Regions from separate parts of the Streptomyces sp. NPDC044003 genome, predicted to be linked through region 3. Evidence: riboswitches for the same ligand, from Rfam matches in the RefSeq annotation. Region 3 holds a riboswitch; each other region holds the start of a gene.

Region 1 (3,222 bases), on a different contig from region 3:
AGAGCCTGCGCTCCAGGGTCTCCGTCTTGTGCCCCAGCTCGTGGGCGGTGTTGATGGCGATGCCGGCGACCCCGCCGAGGGTGAAGGTCAGCCCGATCCTGTCCAGGAGGGAGAGGTCGCCCCGGGTGATCAGCCAGCAGCCGAGGACGAGACCGGTGTACTGGAGGGGGAGGTAGAGGTAGGTGCACCACCGGTAGTAGCGGTCCTGCTCCAGGTGGGCGATCGCGCTGTCCGGCGGGTTGGCGGAGTCCTTGCCGATGAGGTGGTCGACGACCGGGAAGATCACGTACAGGACGAGGATCCCGGTCCACCAGAAGAGGCGGAGCCCGGTGGCGGCCACCAGACCCCAGGAGAGGAAGGGGAAGGCCGGGATGAGCAGGCCGAGCAGCCAGAGCCAGCGCTTGGGGTCGCGCCAGGCGGCGGGGGCTTCGGGGGAGTCGCTGTGCAGGGCCAAGACCGGCTCCTCGGAGAGGTGGACACTTCACATGCGTTCTGTCCAGTTGATAGACGGACTGCCGGTGAGGTGTCAATGCTCTGGATAGGGGCCGGTGGATAAAGTGGGGGCACGATGACACGTTTCCGTGAGAGTGTTCGGTCCCTCCTGCGCGAGCAGGTGCTCGACGCCGCCTACCGGCTCGTCGCCGCCGACGGCTGGGGCGGGCTCCGCATGGCCGCCATCGCGCGGGCCGCCGGCATCAGCCGCCAGACGCTCTACAACGAGTTCGGCTCGAAGGAGGCCATCGGCAACGCCCTGGTCCAGCGCGAGCTGGAGGGCTTCCTCCTCGGTATCCAGCGCGAACTCGACGCCCACCGGGGCGAGTTGGAGGCGGCAGCGGCGGCGGGCGTCGGCTACACGCTGCAGCAGGCGGTGGACAACCCGCTCATCAAGAGCGTCCTGCTCGCCGCGCGCGGCGGCGAGGACGATCTTCTCGCCTACCTCACCACGCGCCCGGAGCCGGTCTTCGGCACGGCGATGGCGATGCTCGACGCGTACGCGATCGAGGCCTGGCCCGACGTCGACGAGGAGTCCCGTGGCCTCGCCGTCGAGACGATCGTGCGGCTCACCGTCAGCCACATCGTCCAGCCGGTGGCCGCGCCGGAGGAGTCGGCGCGGCGCATCGCCAGGATCACGGCACGGATCGCCTACCCGGGCGGCCGCGCCTGAGGCGGGCTCCGCGAGGAAAGGGCGAGGCCCGCTGACGGACACGGGGGATCTCCGGCAGCGGGCCTCTGTTGAATATTGTACGAGATCGTTCGGGGTGGTTCTCCCCGGGGTCGCGGCGGTGGCGAAGGGCGGGTACACGGGGTACATCTCCCCTGAGGCGCGGACACGGCCCGCCCGGGGCCGGACACCCTCGACCGCGTCGCCCGTGCCGACGAGGAGGCCGCCGTGGCAGGCAGAAGCACAGGGTTCGTACAGTCCTTCAACCGTCTCGGCGGGTACGGCTTCGTCGTCCCCGTGGGCTCCGAGGAGCAGGTGTACTTCCGTGCCGAGGACATCGAGAGCGAGGAGCGGACGGTCTCCGAGGGGCAGCAGGTCTCCTTCGTCCTGGTCCTCGGCGACGGCCGCTTCGAGGCGAAGGAACTGCGCGTCTGACGCCGACAGGCGTCCCCGGGGGCGTCGACAGGCGTCCCGGGGCGCGGCGACCGGCCGGTGGTACTGTGCCGAGGCCAGTCGCACCTTTGTACGCACCTGAACGGGTACGTCCACGGGTCAGGGAATCCGGTGGAAGACCGGAACTGACGCGCAGCGGTGAGGGCGACGGGCGGAGCATCGGCCACTGGGCGGCACGACGGGCCCGGGAAGGCGCTCCGTCCGGCTGACCCCGAGTCCGAAGACCTGCTGGCGGCCCCGGCGGCACGCTGCCGTCCGGGGAGCACCGTACGACAGGCTCCGCGTATGAGCCGTGGACGCAGAGGAAGTTCCCCGTGCCGCTCGCACACCCCGTCCGATCCGCCGTGCCCGCCCTGGCCGGCGTCCTCCTCCTCACCGCGACGGTGACCGGCTGCGGCGGTGGAACCGCCGCGCCGACCGGGAAGGGAGCGGCCCCGGAGCGCGGCTACCCCGTCACCTTCGACGACAACTGCGGACGGCCGGTCCGCGTCGACCGCGCGCCGCGCCGGGCCGTCGCCCTCGACCAGGGAGCGGCGGAGATCATGCTCTCCCTCGGCCTCGCCGACCGCATGGTGGGCACCGCCACCTGGACCGACCCGGTGCTCAAGGGCCTGGAGAAGGAGAACGCGAAGGTCCCGCGCCTCGCCGACCGCTACCCCTCCTTCGAGAAGGTCCTCGACACCGAACCCGACTTCGCGGCCGCCTCGTTCGCGTACACCCTCGGCAAGGGCGGGGTCGCGCCCCGCGAACGCTTCGAGCAGCTCGGCGTCCCCACGTACCTCTCGCCCACCGACTGCGTCGGCAAGGACAACAGCGGCGACGGCGACGGCGTCCGCACCCGCCCGCTCACCATGGACACCGTCTACGGCGAGATCCGCGACCTGGCCCGGGTGTTCGGCGTTCCCGAGCGGGGCGAGAAGCTCGTCGCCGGGCTCAAGGCCCGGGTCGCGAAGGCCACGGCGGCGGCCGACTTCACCGACGCCACCGTCCTCTACTGGTACTCCGACGCCAAGGCGCCCTACATGGCGGGCTGTTGCGGGGCGCCCGGGATCGTCACGAACGCGCTCGGGGCGAAGAACGTCTTCGACGACACCCGCGAGGAGTGGCCCCAGGTCAACTGGGAGACCGTCGCGGACCGTGACCCCGACGTCCTCGTGATCGGCGATCTGACCCGCCGCGCGCAGTCCGCCGAGAGCGCGGCGAAGAAGATCGAGTTCCTGGAGTCCGACCCCCTCACCAGAAACATGACGGCCGTGAAGCACAAGCGGTACGTCCTGCTCAGCGGCCAGGCGATGAACCCCACCCTGCGCACCGTCGAGGGCGTGGAGAAGGTGGCGGCCGCGCTCCGCTCGTACGGTCTCGCGAAGTGAGGACCGCTCAACGGGCGGTCACGTCCGCCACGGTGCTCCTGTGGACGGCGGCCGGACTCGTGCTGCTCGGCCTGTCCGTGGCCGTGGCCGTCACCATCGGCCCGGCGGACATCGGCGTCGGCGAGGCCGGTTCCGTGATCGCCGCCCACCTCGGCGGCGGCGTCTCCGAACTCCCGCCGATCCGCGACGGGATCGTCTGGGACCTGCGGCTGCCGCGTACCCTCCTCGCCGCCGTCT
Region 2 (3,222 bases), on a different contig from region 3:
GGCGCTCCCAGTCGATGTCCGAACCGACGACGAACGCGCCGAGGTTGACCGAGCCCAGGTTGCAGACGGCCGTCTCGCCGTCGTTCGTGACCTCGATGATCTCGGTGCACAGGTTGGAGGAGTGGACGACCGTGCCCGGCTCGGCCGTCTGGTTGGCGGTGCGGTTGGAGGCGTCCTTGAACGTCATCCAGCCGTTGCCGGTCTGCGCGAGGGTCCGCATCATCCGGCCGTACAGGTCGCGGGCCGGCATCGTCTTGCGGGCCAGGCCCGCCGCCTCGGCCTTGAGGTAGGCGGCGTCGAACTCCGCGCCGTACAGGTCGACGAGCTCGGGCACGTCCGCCGGGGAGAACAGCGACCACTCGGCGTCGGCGTTGACCCGGCGCATGAACTCGTCCGGGATCCAGTGCGCCAGGTTCAGGTTGTGCGTACGGCGCTGGTCCTCGCCCGTGTTGTCGCGGAGCTCCAGGAACTCCTCGATGTCCGCGTGCCAGGTCTCCAGGTAGACCGCGGCGGCGCCCTTGCGGCGGCCGCCCTGGTTCACGGCGGCGACGGAGGCGTCGAGGGTCTTCAGGAACGGCACGATGCCGTTGGAGTGCCCGTTGGTGCCGCGGATCAGCGAACCGCGGGCGCGGATGCGGGAGTACGAGAGACCGATGCCGCCCGCGTGCTTCGAGAGGCGCGCGACCTGGTGGTAGCGGTCGTAGATGGAGTCCAGCTCGTCCTGCGGGGAGTCCAGGAGGTAGCAGGAGGACATCTGCGGGTGGCGGGTGCCGGAGTTGAAGAGCGTGGGGGAGGACGGGAGGTAGTCCAGGCGGCTCATCAGGCCGTACAGCGCCGTCACTTCGTCGAGGGCGCGGACCGATGCGTCCTCGGCGAGGCCGGCGGCGACGCGCAGCATGAAGTGCTGCGGGGTCTCGACGACCTTGCGGGTGATCGGGTGGCGCAGCAGGTAGCGCGAGTAGAGGGTGCGCAGACCGAAGTAGCCGAAGCGGTCGTCGCCGGCCGGGTCGATCGTGGCGTCGAGGCGGTCCGCGTGGAGGGCGACGAACTCGGCGGTGCGGTCGGCGATGAGGCCCTCGCGGTGACCGACGGCGACGGAGGCCGAGAAGGTCACGGCGCCCTGGCCGGCCGCCTCGTCGGCGATGGTGATGGTGAGGAGCCGGGCGGCGAGCCGGGAGTAAGCGGGGTCCTCGGCGATCAGGCCGGCGGCCGCCTCGGTGGCCAGCTCGCGCAGCTCCGCCTCGTCCGACGTGGCGCTGCGGCCGCGGAGGGCGGCGGCGGCGACCTTGCCGGGGTCGGTGTCCGGGAGGTCGGCGGTGAGATCGGTCAGGGTCCGCAGGAGTACGGTCCCGGGGCCGTCGGTCTCGATCGCTGCGGCCGGATCGGCGGGCGCGATGGTCACGTGGGGGCTCTCCCTCGCTCGGCTCGGGGCCTCGGGCGGGAAGGCGGGCAGGCGGGCACCCGTACGCGTGGGCGCGCCGCGTCCACCGGCCCACTCCGCGAGGCCCGGACGTCTGTGACACCCGGAACGGACGGACCGGGCGCGCTGCCGGCAGGTCCTCGGACTCACCGCGTACGAAACCGCACGAAGCACACCGTTGCGGGACAGTTCCGGATTCGCGCCGGATTCCCCTGCGTCGACAGCGAGGATGAGCATACATGTGGGGGGCGCCGCTCGCGGCACCCCCCACATGTTGTGTCGGTCCCGGCGCTACAGCTCCAGGGCGTACGTCCGCAGCAAGTGGTCCGGGATCGGTTCCCAGTCCCGCTGGGGGGTGCGGACGAAGCCGAGACGCTCGTAGATCCGGTGCGCCGAGACCATCAGATCGGCCGTGGAGAGCACGAGGCGCGCGCACCCGGGAAGGGCCCGTGCGCGGTCCACGCAGGCGCGTACGAGGGCTTCTCCGACGCCCCTGCCGCGGGCCGCCGGCGCGACGACGAGCATGCGGAATTCGGCCTCGCCGGGGACGGCGATGTCCGCCCAGGTGGTGCCGCCCTCCGCGAAGGTCACCCCGCCGATGATCCCGCCGTCCGCGTCGACGGCGACCAGGACCTCGCTCTCGCGCGCCCGCCGGGCCGTGTCGCGGAGCACCGCCAGATAGAAGTCGTCCTCGCCGTGCAGCAGCAGCCCGTCATTCAGATAGGTGAACCCGGTGAGGTCACCGAGCTCCTCGTACTCCTCGGGCCGTACTGCCCTGATCGTGAAGTCCATGTGCCTCAGTCTGCCTCCGCCGCACGCGAAGGGGCCCGGAGTTTTCCGGGCCCCTCTGTCACGCGTCCGTGGGTCAGTGCGCTTCGGCCCCGACCTTCGGGAGGTCGCGGACACCGGCGTCGCCCGCGTCCGCCGTGTAGTCCTCCGGCGAGGTCTCGTCGACGCCCTCGGGGGCCTTGACGGCCTTGAGGACGAAGGTCAGGACGACCGTGACGACGACGTTGAGCACGAAGGCGGTGAGGCCGATGTAGCCGATCTCGCCGATGCCCGGGATCTCGGCGGCCGAACCGCCGAAGTGCTTCTGGGTCGGGCTGGCGACGCCGTACGCGGCGGCCGTGCCGTACACCATGCCGACGGCCCAGCCGGCGAGCAGCGCCCAGCGGTGGAACCAGCGGGTGAAGAGACCGCCGACGAGCGCCGGGAAGGTCTGCAGGATCCAGATGCCGCCGAGCAGCTGGAAGTTGATCGCGACCGTCTTGTCCATGGTGAGGACGAAGACCAGCGCGCCGACCTTCACCAGGAGCGAGACCAGCTTGGAGACCTTGGTCTCCTGGGCCGGGGTGGCGTCCGGCTTGATGAAGTCCTTGTAGATGTTGCGGGTGAAGAGGTTGGCCGCGGCGATCGACATGATCGCGGCCGGGACGAGCGCGCCGATGCCGATCGCGGCGAACGCGACGCCCGCGAACCAGTCCGGGAACATGGTCTCGAAGAGCTGCGGGATGGCGAGCTGGCCGTTCTTGACCTTGATGCCGGCGGCGATCGCCATGAAGCCGAGCAGCGCGAGCAGGCCCAGCATCAGCGAGTACAGCGGCAGGATCGTGGTGTTGCGGCGGATGACGTTCCGGCTCCGGGACGACAGGGTCGCCGTGATGGAGTGCGGGTACATGAAGAGCGCGAGGGCCGAGCCGAGCGCGAGCGTCGCGTACGTCCACTGGCCGGCCTCGCCGGGGACGAGCGCGCCCTTCGGCTTGCCGGTCGCCGGGTTGATCGTCTGGTACGCCTCGGCCGCC
Region 3 (3,222 bases):
AAGGACTGGTCAACGAGGACGGCATCCAGCCCGAAGTGATCCTCGCCGCGCTCGTCGGCGCGATCCTCTGGAATCTGGTGACCTGGCTGGTCGGACTGCCCTCCAGCTCCTCCCACGCCCTCATGGGCGGCCTCATCGGCGCGACCGTCGCCTCGATCGGCGTCAGCGGCGTCAACGGCGAGGTCGTCGTCAGCAAGGTCCTCATCCCGGCCGTCGCCGCGCCGATCGTCGCCGGCATCGCCGCGATGCTGGCCACGAAGCTGACGTACAGGATCGGCGCCAAGACCTCCGAGAAGGACACGGCCAAGGGCTACCGCGTCGGCCAGATCGCCTCCGCCGGTCTCGTCTCCCTCGCCCACGGCACCAACGACGCCCAGAAGACGATGGGCATCATCACCCTCGCCCTGGTCGCCGGCGGCTCCCTGCCCTCCGGCGCCAACCCGCCGGTCTGGGTCATCGTCTCCGCCGGTACGGCGATCGCGCTCGGCACGGCCCTCGGCGGCTGGCGCATCATCCGCACCATGGGCAAGGGCCTCACCGACCTCCAGCCGCAGCAGGGCTTCGCCGCCCAGACCAGCGCGGCCACCGTCATCCTGGCCTCCTCCCACCTGGGCTTCTCCCTCTCCACCACGCACTCCGTCTCCGGCGCCGTCATGGGTGCGGGTCTGGGCCGCAAGGGCGGTGTCGTCCGCTGGTCGACCGCCACCCGGATGTTCGTCGCCTGGGGCCTGACCCTGCCGGCCGCCGGCCTGGTCGCCGCCGGTGCCGAGTACGTCGCCCGTCAGGGCAACTGGGGCGTCTACGTCGTCGCGGCCTTCCTCGCCGCCTCCTGCCTCGGCATCTGGCTCGTCTCCCGCCGCCAGCCGGTCGACCACACCAACGTCAACGAGGTCGACACCGACGCCGAGCCCGAGGGCGTCGTGACCACCGCGATCGCGGCCGTCACCCCGCCGCCGGCCGGTACCGTCGCCGCCGTCGCGGACGAGGACCTGAAGACCACCATCCCCGCGCCGGTCCCCACGGACCCGGCCGCTCCCCCGGCCACCGCCGCGGTCTAAGGAACTGGAACCAAGCATGAAGATCGACTGGGCAGCCCTCGGCTCCGTCTTCGGAGTCAGCCTCGTGGCGACCGTCGCCCTCGTGGGCCTCTTCACCCTCGGTGTCATCGGCCTCTCCAAGCAGGAGCAGGCCGCCGCCCAGGGAGGCTCCGCCGCCCTGGCCCGCACCGGCGCCTACGCCTGCTTCGCCCTGTGCATGGCGGCCGTGGCGTACGGCATCTACCTGATCGTCGCCTGACGTATCGAGCATGACCGGCCGGGCGGTCCGCACCTTCGGGTGCGGGCCGCCCGGCCGCTTGTTTCCGCTGCCGTGTTTGTGGTGCTTCGCACAGTGACGCGGTGCAGGTCAAGGGTGAGTTGACGGCTGTTCTCGGGCCGTGGTGGACTGCCGAGGCCATTACGGCGGCAGTAGAGGAAGTCCGGTGCGATTCCGGCGCGGTCCCGCCACTGTGACCGGATCCGAGGGGTCCGGGAGTCAGGAACTCTCGCCGCCGGTCACGTCGATCCAGGGCGCGGACCCTGAGTGAGGACACATCGCCATGCCCGGCCGCAGCCCCACCTTCTCCAGAGCCACCGGTGTCTTCGCGTACGGCGCGGCGGCCGGACTCGCCGTCGACCTGCTCGTCGGCGATCCCCGCCGCGGACACCCCGTCGCCGCCTTCGGCCGGGCCGCGGGCAGGGTCGAGAAGGCCCTCTGGCACGACCACCGCGGCTGGGGCGCCCTGCACACCGCCGTCTGCGCCGGCGCCACCGTCGCGGCCAGCGCCCTCGCCGCCCGTACGGTACGGGGCAGCCGCGCCGCCTCCGTCGCCCTCACCGCCGCCTCGGTCTGGGCCGTCGTCGGCGGTACGACCCTGGGACGCGAGGCCCGCGCGATCGGCGGCGCCCTCGCCGCGGGGGACCTGGAGGTCGCCCGGGAACGGCTGCCTCACCTGTGCGGGCGCGACCCGCAGTCCCTCGACGGTCCCGCGATGGCCCGCGCGGTCGTCGAGTCCGTCGCCGAGAACACCTCCGACGCGGTCGTGGGCGCCCTCTTCTGGGGAGCGGTCGCGGGCGTGCCGGGCCTGGTCGGCTTCCGCGCGGTGAACACCCTCGACGCGATGGTCGGCCACAAGTCGCCCCGGTACCGCCGCTTCGGCTGGGCCTCGGCCCGCCTCGACGACGTGGCCGGCCGGCCCGGCGCCCGGCTGACCGCCGTGCTCGCGACCGTCGCCGGCGGGAACCCGCGCGGCGCCGTACGAGCCTGGCGGGCGGACGCCGCGAAGCACCCGAGCCCCAACGCGGGACCGGTCGAGGCCTCCTTCGCGGGCGCCCTCGGCGTACGGCTCGGGGGCACCCTCTCGTACGCCGGGCGGGTCGAGCACCGGCCCGTCCTCAACGAGGAGGGGCGGCCCGTCGAGGTCGCCGACATCGACCGCGCGGTCCGGCTCTCCCGCCGGATCACCGGACTGACCCTGGCCGCCTGCGTCGGCGGCCGCATGATCGCGAGCGCGCTGAAGCGGAGGAACGCATGAGGGGTGGGGGGCTGCTCGTCGCCGGGACCACGTCCGACGCGGGCAAGAGCGTCGTCACGGCCGGCATCTGCCGCTGGCTGGTCCGGCAGGGCGTCAAGGTGGCGCCGTTCAAGGGACAGAACATGTCCCTCAACTCCTTCGTCACCCGGGAGGGCGCCGAGATCGGCCGCGCGCAGGCCATGCAGGCGCAGGCCGCGCGGGTGGAGCCGACCGCCCTCATGAACCCGGTGCTGCTCAAGCCCGGCAGCGACCGCTCCAGCCAGGTCGTCCTCATGGGCAGGCCGGTCGGCGAGATGAGCGCCCGCGGCTACCACGGAGGCCGCCAGCAGACGCTCTTCGAGCCGGTCATGGCGTGCCTGGAGGAGCTGCGGGGCACGTATGACGCCGTGATCTGCGAAGGGGCGGGGAGTCCGGCCGAGATCAACCTGCGGCGCACGGACATCGTGAACATGGGCATCGCGCGCGCCGCGCAGCTGCCCGTGGTCGTCGTCGGGGACATCGACCGGGGCGGGGTCTTCGCCCAGTTCTTCGGGACGACGGCGCTGCTCGCGCCCGAGGACCAGTCGCTGATCGCGGGCTACCTGGTCAACAAGTTCCGGGGTGACGTGACCCTCCTGGAGCCGGGCCTGGACATGCTGCACGGGCTCACC
Region 4 (3,222 bases), on a different contig from region 3:
TGCGCCCGGGCGGGGCTCGACACCGTCCTGCGCGAGGTGACCCGTCCGGCGGCGCGGGCCGCCCGGGAGCGGATCGCCGTCTCCCTCGAACGAGCCGTACAGCGGAACAGACTCGACCGTGTCTCCGCCGAGGCCGCCCTGAGCCGGATCACCGCCACCGCGGAACTGTCCGACCTGGCGGACCGGCAGCTGGTGGTCGAGGCCGTCACCGAGAACGCCGCCGCCAAGACCGAGGTGTTCACCGCGCTCGACAAGATCGTCGCCGATCCGGCGGCGATCCTCGCCACCAACACCTCCTCGCTCCCCGTCATGCGCCTCGGCATGGTCACCGGCCGCGCCGACCGGGTCGTCGGACTGCACTTCTTCAACCCCGTGCCGGTCCTGCCGCTGGTGGAGGTCGTGACCACCCTGCACACCTCGCAGACCACGGCGAGGACGGTGACGCAGTTCGCCACGGACACCCTGGGCAAGACCGTCGTCCGCTCCGCCGACCGGGCCGGATTCGTCGTCAACGCCCTCCTCGTCCCGTACCTGTTGTCCGCGATCCGGATGACCGAGTCGGGCTTCGCCACCGCCCCGGACGTCGACCGGGGCATGGAACTCGGCTGCGCCCACCCCATGGGCCCGCTCCGGCTGGCCGACCTGATCGGTCTCGACACGGTCGCCTCCATCGCCGAGTCGCTCCACGACGAGTTCAAGGAACCCCTGTACGCCCCGCCGCCGCTGCTCCTGCGGATGGTGGAGGCGGGCCTGCTGGGCCGCAAGACCGGTCGCGGGTTCCACGTGTACGACCGGGAGGAGAGACCCGGTGGCCCGGGCTGACGACCCTGGGCGGCACCGCGGAACATCGGATGAGGGTCCGACGGTCCGCGTGGGGAGGGCGGGAGGCGATGTGGCGCTTCCCGCCCTCTCGCCGTGCCACGCTCCCACCCGCGTGTCCGACCTCACCGTCCGGATTCTGGACTTCGCCGTGCCACAGCGGTCGGTCCTCGTAGTGTGGTGCGCGCAGCTGGTTCGCCCCGTCAGCCAGGCGGGATGCGTCGTAAGAGGGAACCCGGTGGGAATCCGGGACTGCCCCGCAGCGGTGAGCGGGAACGACCGCCGTCATACGCACTGGGCCCGAACGGGTCTGGGAAGCGACGGCCAGTAGGAGTCCGCCGGTTGATCCCGGTGGGCGTGCCCGCGAGTCCGAAGACCTGCCCGTTGCCCGCACGCGGACGGTTCCGCGCGCGGACATCCCGGTGACCTCGAGGGCGGGTCGGCGTACATACCAGGCGGACGATCGTGCCTTGCCACGCGCGCGTCCCGTCCGGTCCGTCACCCCTTCGCGCTCTCCCCGTTCCCGGGATCTCAGGGATTCATCTCGCGAAGGAGATCTCCGTGACCACGAAGTCCGCAGCCGCGGCAGCACGGGCCACCGTGTACGGCTACCCCCGCCAGGGACAGGGCCGGGAACTGAAGAAGGCGATCGAGGGGTACTGGACGGGCCGGGTCACCTCCGCCGCCCTCCACGCCACCGCCACCGAGCTGCGCGCCGCGAACTGGCGACAGCTTGCCGAGGCGGGCATCGACGAGGTGCCCACGGGCGACTTCTCGCTGTACGACCACGTCCTCGACACCACCGTCATGGTGGGCGCGATCCCCGCACGCCACCGCGAAGCCGTCGCCGCCGACGCCCTGGACGGCTACTTCGCCCTGGCACGCGGTACGCAGGAGGTCGCCCCGCTGGAGATGACCAAGTGGTTCGACACCAACTACCACTACCTGGTGCCGGAACTCGGCCCGGACACGAGCTTCACGGCCGACTCCACCCGGCAGGTCGCCGAGCTGAAGGAGGCCCTCGCCCTCGGCCTCGCCGCCCGGCCCGTCCTGGTCGGCCCCGTCACGTACCTGCTGCTCGCCAAGCCCGCACCTGGGGTCTCCGTCGCCTTCCAGCCGTTGACCCTGCTCGACCGGCTGCTTCCCGTGTACGCCGAGGTGCTCGCCGACCTGCGGGCGGCGGGGGCCGAGTGGGTCCAGCTCGACGAACCGGCCCTCGTCCAGGACCGCACCCCGGCCGAACTGAACGCCGCCGCACGCGCCTACCGGGACCTCGGCGCGCTCACCGACCGGCCGAAGCTGCTGGTCGCCTCCTACTTCGACCGGCTCGGCGACGCCCTGCCCGTCCTGGCCAAGGCACCGGTCGAGGGGCTCGCGCTGGACTTCACCGGACCAGCCGCCGCCAACCTCGACGCCCTCGCCGCCGTCGGCGGCCTCCCCGGCAAGCGGCTCGTCGCCGGCGTCGTCGACGGCCGCAACATCTGGGTGAACGACCTGCAGAAGTCCCTCGCCACCCTCGGCACCCTCCTCGGTCTCGCCGAGCGGGTGGACGTCTCCGCCTCCTGCTCCCTCCTCCACGTGCCGCTCGACGCGTCCGCCGAGAAGGACGCCGACCCGCAGATCGTGCGCTGGCTCGCCTTCGCCCGGCAGAAGACGGCCGAGATCGTGACCCTGGCCAAGGGCCTGTCGAAGGGCACCGGCGCGATCGCAGGGGAACTCGCCGCCAACCGAGCCGCCCTCGCCTCGCGCGCCGACTCCCCCCTCACGCGTGACCCGGTCGTACGGGCCCGTGCCGCCGCCGTCACCGACGCCGACGCGCGGCGCTCCCAGCCGTACCCGGAGCGGGCCGCCGCCCAGCGGGCCCACCTCGGCCTGCCGCCGCTGCCGGTCACCACGATCGGCTCCTTCCCGCAGACCGACGAACTGCGCGCCGCACGCGCGGACCTGCGAGCCGGCCGGGTCGACACCGACGGCTACGAGGAGCGCATCAGGGCTGAGATCCAGGAGGTGATCGCCTACCAGGAGAAGGCCGGGATCGACGTCCTCGTGCACGGCGAACCCGAACGCAACGACATGGTCCAGTACTTCGCGGAGCAGCTCCACGGCTACCTCGCGACGCAGCACGGCTGGGTCCAGTCGTACGGCACCCGGTACGTCCGACCGCCGATCCTCGCCGGCGACATCTCCCGGCCCACGCCGATGACGGTCCGCTGGACCTCGTACGCCCAGTCCCTCACCACCAGGCCGGTCAAGGGCATGCTCACCGGCCCGGTCACCATGCTCGCGTGGTCCTTCGTCCGCGACGACCAGTCCCTCGCCGACACCGCCCGCCAGGTCGCCCTCGCCCTCCGTGACGAGGTGAACGACTTGGAGGCCGCCGGCACCGCGGTCGTCCAGGTCGAC

The links. A riboswitch is a leader RNA that binds a small molecule or an ion and turns the genes downstream of it on or off. The one in region 3 is predicted to bind cobalamin.
Region 1: another riboswitch for cobalamin. It lies ahead of AC07AW_RS40760 (ABC transporter substrate-binding protein); the one in region 3 lies ahead of AC07AW_RS37345 (cobalamin biosynthesis protein).
Region 2: another riboswitch for cobalamin. It lies ahead of AC07AW_RS02440 (ribonucleoside-diphosphate reductase subunit alpha); the one in region 3 lies ahead of AC07AW_RS37345 (cobalamin biosynthesis protein).
Region 4: another riboswitch for cobalamin. It lies ahead of metE (5-methyltetrahydropteroyltriglutamate--homocysteine S-methyltransferase); the one in region 3 lies ahead of AC07AW_RS37345 (cobalamin biosynthesis protein).

The regions. Positions count from the first base shown of each region.
Region 1 is NZ_JBWKFA010000023.1:13,257-16,478, reverse strand. It holds gene AC07AW_RS40775 (alkane 1-monooxygenase) at 1-454, opposite strand, end outside; gene AC07AW_RS40770 (TetR/AcrR family transcriptional regulator) at 569-1,165, shown strand; gene AC07AW_RS40765 (cold-shock protein) at 1,391-1,597, shown strand; cobalamin riboswitch at 1,671-1,848, shown strand; gene AC07AW_RS40760 (ABC transporter substrate-binding protein) at 1,930-2,985, shown strand; gene AC07AW_RS40755 (FecCD family ABC transporter permease) at 2,982-3,222, shown strand, end outside.
Region 2 is NZ_JBWKFA010000001.1:533,177-536,398, reverse strand. It holds gene AC07AW_RS02440 (ribonucleoside-diphosphate reductase subunit alpha) at 1-1,402, opposite strand, end outside; cobalamin riboswitch at 1,535-1,657, opposite strand; gene AC07AW_RS02435 (GNAT family N-acetyltransferase) at 1,712-2,212, opposite strand; gene mctP (monocarboxylate uptake permease MctP) at 2,286-3,222, opposite strand, start outside.
Region 3 is NZ_JBWKFA010000015.1:87,159-90,380, reverse strand. It holds gene AC07AW_RS37355 (inorganic phosphate transporter) at 1-1,058, shown strand, start outside; gene AC07AW_RS37350 (hypothetical protein) at 1,075-1,296, shown strand; cobalamin riboswitch at 1,423-1,562, shown strand; gene AC07AW_RS37345 (cobalamin biosynthesis protein) at 1,598-2,572, shown strand; gene AC07AW_RS37340 (cobyric acid synthase) at 2,569-3,222, shown strand, end outside.
Region 4 is NZ_JBWKFA010000003.1:346,257-349,478, reverse strand. It holds gene AC07AW_RS13665 (3-hydroxybutyryl-CoA dehydrogenase) at 1-822, shown strand, start outside; cobalamin riboswitch at 994-1,218, shown strand; gene metE (5-methyltetrahydropteroyltriglutamate--homocysteine S-methyltransferase) at 1,381-3,222, shown strand, end outside.